Regions from separate parts of the Pectobacterium aroidearum genome, predicted to be linked through region 2. Evidence: predicted binding sites of a transcription regulator. Region 2 holds the regulator's gene; the other holds the start of a gene.
The links. The regulator LexA, encoded in region 2, represses DNA repair genes until DNA is damaged. The targets are predictions, from matches to a motif close to TNCTGTATGTACATACAGNA.
Positions count from the first base shown of each region.

Region 1: a site for LexA is predicted at 2,471-2,490, ahead of mutH (DNA mismatch repair endonuclease MutH). Genes of this name have one in related genera too.

Region 1 covers NZ_CP166097.1:4,018,270-4,022,230, reverse strand. Annotated here, with positions in the region: gene AB8809_RS18175 (NADP(H)-dependent aldo-keto reductase) at 1-5, opposite strand, end outside; gene AB8809_RS18170 (YgdI/YgdR family lipoprotein) at 191-397, opposite strand; gene AB8809_RS18165 (TerC family protein) at 583-1,299, opposite strand; gene mutH (DNA mismatch repair endonuclease MutH) at 1,537-2,232, opposite strand; gene rppH (RNA pyrophosphohydrolase) at 2,929-3,462, shown strand; gene ptsP (phosphoenolpyruvate--protein phosphotransferase) at 3,475-3,961, shown strand, end outside.
Region 2 covers NZ_CP166097.1:4,432,128-4,436,088, reverse strand. Annotated here, with positions in the region: gene plsB (glycerol-3-phosphate 1-O-acyltransferase PlsB) at 1-1,000, opposite strand, end outside; gene AB8809_RS19960 (diacylglycerol kinase) at 1,128-1,493, shown strand; gene lexA (transcriptional repressor LexA) at 1,604-2,212, shown strand; gene AB8809_RS19950 (CsbD family protein) at 2,707-2,916, shown strand; gene zur (zinc uptake transcriptional repressor Zur) at 3,008-3,517, opposite strand; gene AB8809_RS19940 (pirin family protein) at 3,624-3,961, opposite strand, start outside.

The DNA of each region.
Region 1 (3,961 bases), 410 kb from region 2:
TGCATTGCCAGCTTCCTTATGTCTGAAAATAGCAGGCGTATTTCTCCTCATTTCCGCATGATTTTTTGCGATTCCAATGAGTTTGGGAGAACACACCTGAATTCGACTATAACGAAGCCGTGACGAGTGGGGAAGCGGGATTTTGCCAGAGAACGTCGCCCGATGGGGGAAGATCGGGCTAACGTTGCCGTTAGCGCTGCACGATCTGGGAGATCTGGTCGCTGTTGATCTGTTTCTGATTACCTTGCTCATCAATATAGCTGAGTAGTCCGGTATCTTTATCCAGCACGGGTTTTCCCTGCGTCAGAAGCATTTGTCCCTCTTTTGTTGCCATCACGTAGTCGCTGGAACAGCCCGCAAGGGTAAATAATAGCGCCAGTGTCACTGCCATTTTCATCCGTACTTTCATTGTATGAACCCATTAATAAATACAAAAACTTAAATGAGTCTAGCAAATGGTCGCGAGGGGGAACGTAGGAATAATGGAAAAAATGCGTGTTGAGGACGTTAATTTTGTGTAACCGGGCGGAAATTTGCCGCCCGGTTAACCTGTATGACGCGAAAGCGTACGCGATACATCGATCAGGGTGCCGTTTTCTCTTTTTTACTGCGCAACAGATTCAGCGCCTCGACGGACATCGAGAAGAACATCGCGAAGTAGATATAGCCTTTTGGTACGTGAACGTCGAAGCTTTCCAGAATCAGGGTGAACCCGACCAGGATCAGGAACGACAAGGCCAGCATTTTGACGGAGGGGTGGCGTTCGACAAACTCACCGATAGGGCGTGCGGAGAACATCATCACGCCAACGGCGATAACGACGGCAGCCATCATAATAAACAGATGGTCAGACAGACCGACGGCGGTGATCACCGAGTCCAGGCTGAAGATAATATCCAGCAGCATGATTTGCACAATCGCGCCAAAGAACGAATACACCTTGGAAGTATGGTCTTCTGAACCGCCTTCGACGGTTTCGTGAATTTCCTTGCTCGACTTCCAGATCAGGAAGAGCCCCCCGAAGAACAGAATCAGGTCACGCGTGGAAATTTCGTTGTTGAACGCGGTAAACAGTGGGTCAGTCAAACGCATGACCCAGGCAATAGACGCGAGCAGTCCCAAGCGCATCAACATCGCCCCCATCAGCCCGATGCGGCGCGCTTTGTTTTGTTGGGCTTTAGGCAGTTTGGCGACAACCAGAGACAGGAAGATAATGTTATCGATCCCAAGAACGATTTCCAGAATAGTCAGCGTTCCCAATGCTAACCAAGCGTTCGGATCAACAATCCAATCAAACATTATATCAATACACCTTAAACGAAACGTAAACGATATTATACTCTGCCAGCTCGGTGCGTAGGCAAGCGAAAGTGTCGATACCCTTCATACTTTGCATGCGGCTCATGTGCTGGCGTCCCTTTTTACTCAGGGTTGGCGTTAGGCTTTTCCCTGATCATATTCCTTTGTCGCACGATGGCGGCGTATAAATCAGTGTACGACGAAGTATCGCACTGATGAAGCATAGCCTAATGACGCTCAGTTGCTGAGCTGCATAAAGTGGCGGGCCAGCAGCGGCGCGGTAAAGGTTTTTTTCAGATAGAACCCGCGGGGTAGCGTCAGAATCGGCTGACCAAATTCGCCAATGGCCTCCGTTAAGGCCCGGCTATTTGCCGCTTTGGGGCGTAGTTGCAGCACTTCGCCATGTCGGGCGGTGATGCTTTCTACCTGACCAAGTACGATCAGATCCATCAACTCTTCCCAATCGCAGCGCAGCTGTTCCTCTTCTTCTTCGCTGGGGCTCCAGATCAGCGGCGTGCCAATGCGGCGCTCCCCCAACGGAATGTGTCGCGAGCCTTCCACCGGAATCCACAGTACCCGCGCGAGCTTGTGCCGTACGTGGCTGCTTTCCCAGGTTACGCCGCTGTTGCCCGTTAACGGCGCGACGCAGACGAAGGTGGTTTCCAGCGGCTTACCCTGTTCATCAATCGGGATGGTTTTTAGCTCAACGCCGATATCGGGGAAATCCTGCTCGGGCTTACTGCCTGCGCTTGCCCCCAGAAAACGTTCCAGCAAGACGCCAATCCAGCCTTTATCGCGTTTCAGGTTGGCGGGAAGGGGCAGGTGAGCGATGTCCGCTAATTCCGCGAGATTATAACCTGCGAGGGATTGCGCGCGTTCCAGTAAGGCTTGCTCATGTGGCGGTGCAGTCGTGTGAACCGTGGGTGAATTCATAGCGTATCGCTCGATATTTTTCCGCTCAAAAAAAATACAACAGATAGGGCGTACCCATGCACAGTCTGTAAGGCTGTGGAGAAAAACAATAATAGCATGATTCATAGTGCTTTTTTTTAGTGTGATGGCGATCGCTGCACATCGCTTTGCAAACTGTGCACGTATAGCCACCGACAATAAACAGGATCTTACACTAGGTTATCCACAGATTTCTTGGATAACCCACATAAACATGAATTACTGGTTCGATTTACAGCCTTGACTCCCGGTCATTTTGCTGTTTTTGCCTATTTATTGCCTGACTTTGAGGCATTCCCTGTGGATAAAAACGGCATAGTGCGATCTTTCGCCAATCTTGTGTTGTATGCCATTTGAACAAAAATAAAGGGGGCGATATTGCCGATGAGATGGACTGTAATTTTATGAATAAAAAGCACTATTTTTTAATTTACAGTAATATTTTTTCTTCATGAAAAATGAGTTTTACTCACTTCTTCATGGGTTCTGCACAAAGATGTCCACAGAAAAAGTGAATAAATTGCGAATTTCAGCCTTCACATGTTTATAACTTTGATCTTATCTGTGGGTTATCTTACTTTTATTAGTATCACATGCTTTCTAAGCAGTGGTTTACCGCCTGACGGGAGTGTGAAACAATCAGGTCATCTTTGCATTGATGTTTATTGAGGTAGTCCGGTGATCGATGATGATGGCTACCGCCCAAACGTTGGTATTGTAATCTGTAATCGGCAGGGGCAGGTGATGTGGGCCCGGCGCTATGGTCAGCACTCCTGGCAGTTTCCACAGGGGGGAATTAACCCCGGTGAAAGTGCTGAGCAGGCGATGTACCGCGAACTGTTTGAAGAAGTCGGGTTAAGAAAAAAGGATGTGCGCGTACTGGCATCTACCCGTAACTGGTTACGCTATAAATTACCAAAGCGTTTGGTGCGTTGGGATACAAAACCGGTCTGTATCGGCCAAAAGCAGAAATGGTTTTTGCTACAGTTGATGTGTAATGAGTCGGATATCAATATGCAGAGCAGCGGCACGCCGGAATTTGATGGCTGGCGCTGGGTGAGTTACTGGTATCCGGTACGTCAGGTCGTCTCTTTTAAGCGAGATGTGTATCGTCGCGTGATGAAGGAATTTATCAACCCGGTGATACTGCTTCAGGAGAGTGTTGCGGCTCGGGTGGCGACCCCATCCGGTCCCCGGCGAAAAAGAGGGTAATTCAGGCACATTATGCTCACGCGCTTGCGAGAAATTGTCGAAAACGTTGCGGCAACGGCCCGCCTTAGTGATGCGCTGGACATTCTGGTCAATGAGACCTGTCAGGCTATGGACACGGAAGTCTGTTCCATTTATCTGGCCGATCACGATCGTCAATGCTATTACCTGATGGCAACGCGCGGGTTGAAAAAGCCGCGCGGGCGCACGGTAACGCTGGCGTTTGGGCAAGGTATTGTTGGGCTGGTCGGGCAACGTGCCGAGCCCATCAATCTGGCCGATGCTCGCGCTCATCCCAGTTTCAAATATATCCCCGCCGTGAAAGAGCAACATTTCCGCTCTTTTCTTGGTGTTCCCATTATCCACCGTCGCCATCTGCTCGGCGTACTGGTGGTGCAGCAGCGTGAACATCGTCAGTTTGATAAAAACGAAGAGTCGTTCATGGTGACGCTGGCCACGCAGATGGCCGCGATTCTTTCCCTTTCGCAGATCAAAACGCTCT
Region 2 (3,961 bases):
TGCCTGCGGCGATGTGCGGCGGCACTAGGCCCTGATGGTATAGGACGTAGGACAGCAGCAGATAGTCCATATGGCTGCGGTGGCAGGGCACATAGACAATACCATGACCATCCTGTGCCAGCTGACGAACGCGTTCGGCGTTATGGACGTTGATCCCTTGATAAAGGCGGTTCCACGTCCAGCTTAAGACGCGATCCGACAGACGCACGGCTTCGTAGGAGAAGTCGGCGGCGATTTCTTCCATCAACGCAATGGCGTTCTGCTGCGCTTTTTCATGGGAAATCTTCTTACTGCGCGCCTCATCGTCTACGGCCTTCTTGATCGCTTTGGAATCCAGCAGCTTATTAAACAGTTCCTGACGTACCGGCAAGCGTGGGCCAACTGCCGCCAAACGCTGGCGGGAGAAGTGCATACGCGCGACGCGCGCCAGTTTGTGGGCTATGGTTTTGTCAGTGCCATGCTCGGTCGCCATATAGCGCAGCGACACCGGGCTGGAGAAGCGAACAAAACTGTCACGCCCTAGCCACAGGACGGCGAAGAATTTCTCAATGCCGTTGAGCAATCGCAGGTGTGGTGTAGCCTGAGAATGGCCTTCCCGACCCGGAGAACGTCCAAACATCACGGAAACCGGCACCATCTGCACGTCTAAATCTGGATTGGCGCGATGCAGATCCAGATAGTCGTGGAACAGCTTGACGGATTTCTGCTTGGGAACGTAATAGCGGAAGACGCGCGGCCCGTCATTAATAAAGACGTGGCTGGGAAGTTCGACGCCGTTGAATTCGAACGATTGCGAGGGATCGGGTAACCCCAATGCCAGGCATTTCGCGCGTAGCGTCAAGAGATCCGCCTGAGAGTTATAAGGCAGAACATAGAGTATAGGACGTGAGGGATCTAACCCCAACTCGACCACGGGATCTGCGGGAATAACTTTACTTTTAACCAGCAGTTTTAGTGGGAGATTCAATAATTTATAGTAAATTTTACGCCAACCTGACATAACAACTTGGAGCCTCTTGTTAGCAATGCGCCGCAAGGATACCAGAAACTGCGTCGGAAATCTGTGGTGGTGAGACAACGTAAGCGCGTTAAAATGCGAACTATTTTACGTAAAGAATGGAGGATAAATGAATAAAGCAACGGGGATGACCCGGATTATTAAGGCGACCGGTTATTCCCTTAAGGGGCTGAAGCAGGCTTGGCAACATGAGGCGGCATTTCGTCAGGAAACAATATTGACGATTGTCGGCGTGATTATTGCGTGTCTGCTGCCGGTTACGCTGGTCGAAAAGCTGCTGCTGATCGGGTCTGTGGTATTGATTATGCTTTTTGAGCTGGCTAACAGCGCCATTGAAGCGGTTGTCGATCGTATTGGCCTTGAGCATCACGAATTATCCGGTCGGGCGAAAGATATCGGGTCGGCGGCTGTTTTTGTTGCCATCGTGTTAGCGGCTGTCGTGTGGGGTAGCATTCTCTGGCAACATTTTGCCTGACGGCACGCATAAATGAATAAAAGTCAGAGGCTTTGCCTATATCTCCATTCCCAATTGTGGCGTACCTGTATATACTCACAGCAAGACTGTATAAACAACCAGGGGGCGGAATGAAAGTATTAACAGCAAGGCAGCAGCAGGTTTATGACCTGATCCGCGATCACATTGCGCAGACCGGAATGCCGCCAACGCGCGCGGAAATTGCTCAACAGCTGGGGTTTCGCTCTCCCAATGCGGCTGAAGAACATCTGAAAGCACTGGCGCGTAAAGGTGTGATTGAAATCGTATCGGGTGCTTCTCGAGGTATTCGTCTGCTGATGGAAGAAGAGACGGGTATTCCTCTGGTTGGTCGCGTGGCCGCAGGTGAGCCTCTGCTGGCGCAGGAACATATCGAATGTCACTATCAGGTTGACCCTGCAATGTTCAAACCCAGCGCTGATTTTTTGCTGCGCGTGAGCGGCATGTCGATGAAAGATATCGGTATTATGGATGGCGATTTACTGGCCGTGCATAAAACGGAAGATGTACGCAATGGTCAGATTGTCGTCGCGCGCATTGACGATGAAGTGACGGTAAAACGCCTGAAAAAGCAGGGCAATATGGTGCACCTTCTCGCTGAAAACGAAGAGTTTGCCCCCATTGTTGTTGACCTGCGTCAGCAGAGCTTTTCGATAGAAGGCTTAGCGGTTGGCGTGATTCGTAACAGCGACTGGAGCTAACGGTCATAGAGATGCACTGCTCGTCTTTCTGGGTCAGTGCATCACGTTTTTGTGTTAATCGCTTTATGTGTGAGTTGCTTCATGTGTGAGTGCCCCGCGTGTTAATCTGCTAGTTGTATATATTTCGTTACATTTCGCGTGTGTTTTCTCTTCTCTCCCTTACCGCCTGTTTTTCCATTACTTTTACGGTCATTTTTCCTTTCTTGGCGCCTTCGCTAGTTACAGATTCCTTATTTTTAATTTTAAGTAAAATATTCGACTATAATTTTTATCAAGGTAAGCATTTTTATCTCGATTGAGCGTTTAGTCATTAAACATTAGCCATCACATTTAGGTTAGCCTGGCAGATCGAGGAAGGGCAGTGGTGCAGAGCACCGTGATGGTTCACAGAATGATGACTCTGCTTACTGAACAATTTATCTGACACTGACTGACGCCTACGTCGGTAGTGACGATTCATTTATGCGCAATACACCTAAGGTACGGAGATTCTGATGAATAAAGACCAAGCCAGCGGTAACTGGAAACAGTTTAAAGGTAAAGCGAAAGAGCAATGGGGCAAATTAACGGATGACGATCTGACGGTCATCGAAGGTAAGCGTGACCAACTGGTGGGGAGAATCCAGGAGCGTTACGGGTACGCAAAAGAAGCGGCAGAGAAAGAAGTGAAACACTGGGAAGAGCATCACAAATATCACTGGTAGTGAACGTGATGCTAAAAAACGATAGCCCTGAGGGCTATCGTTTTTTTTATATAGAAAAACCTTGTCAGGCAGAAGGCCCCATCAATAAGCGCTAGCGTTTTTTAATCGGAACCGTATGGTCGTGATCGCAATGATCCGGCTGCTTGCATGATGCCACTTCCTGACAGCCTCCACACAGCCCGTGCGCTTCCACAACGCTGTGGCGCAGCGTAAATCCCGACTGCTGTGCCAGGCTACGTAATGTTTCTTCCACCCCTTCGGTTTGACGTTCCGTAACCTGTCCGCAGCGGTCACAGATGAAAAGGGCAGACGTATGGCTGTGGTCTTCGATATGGTGACACAGCACGTAGCTGTTGTTTGATTCGACTCGATGAATGAAGCCTTGTTCCAGCAGAAAATCCAGCGCGCGATAGACGGTCGGCGGTTTGGCCTGGGGCTCGGAAACTCGCAGCAGATCCAGCAGGTCATAAGCGCTGATAGCACCTGACTGCTGTGCCATAAGGCGTAAAACCTCTAACCGCTGTGGCGTTAGACGCACAGCGCGCTGCTGACAAATCTGTTCAGCCTGGGCAAGAAGTTTGTCCTGTTTGGTTGAATCCATTGTCATATCACCCTGACGCATTGAGGAACAAGACGGATATCTTACCACGGCTGAATAAAAACGCCGAACTGGCGGCGTTTTCCTGATAAAACAACGGACAGAAGATCTAGACGACCAGATCGATGAGCAGCGCACGCAAAGGCGATTCTGCCCGTAGCGTCAACGTTGTTTCTTCTTTGATAAAGGCGCCGTCGCCACAGTGTAGGGCTTCACTGCTCTGATTGCCTTTTACCACCATTGAACCGTGAATCAGTTGGAGGTATGCCTGATTTCCCTGCAGCGCGATCGTGCTTTGCTCATTCTGCTGGAGATCGACATGGTGGATCCAAACCTGCTGGCGCAGTTGCAGACTGGTGTGTTCACCTTCCGGCGACGCAAGCAGAGTATGGCTGGATGAATCCAATTCCATACGCTGTAACGGACTGTTCTCTCGAGTCTGACAGG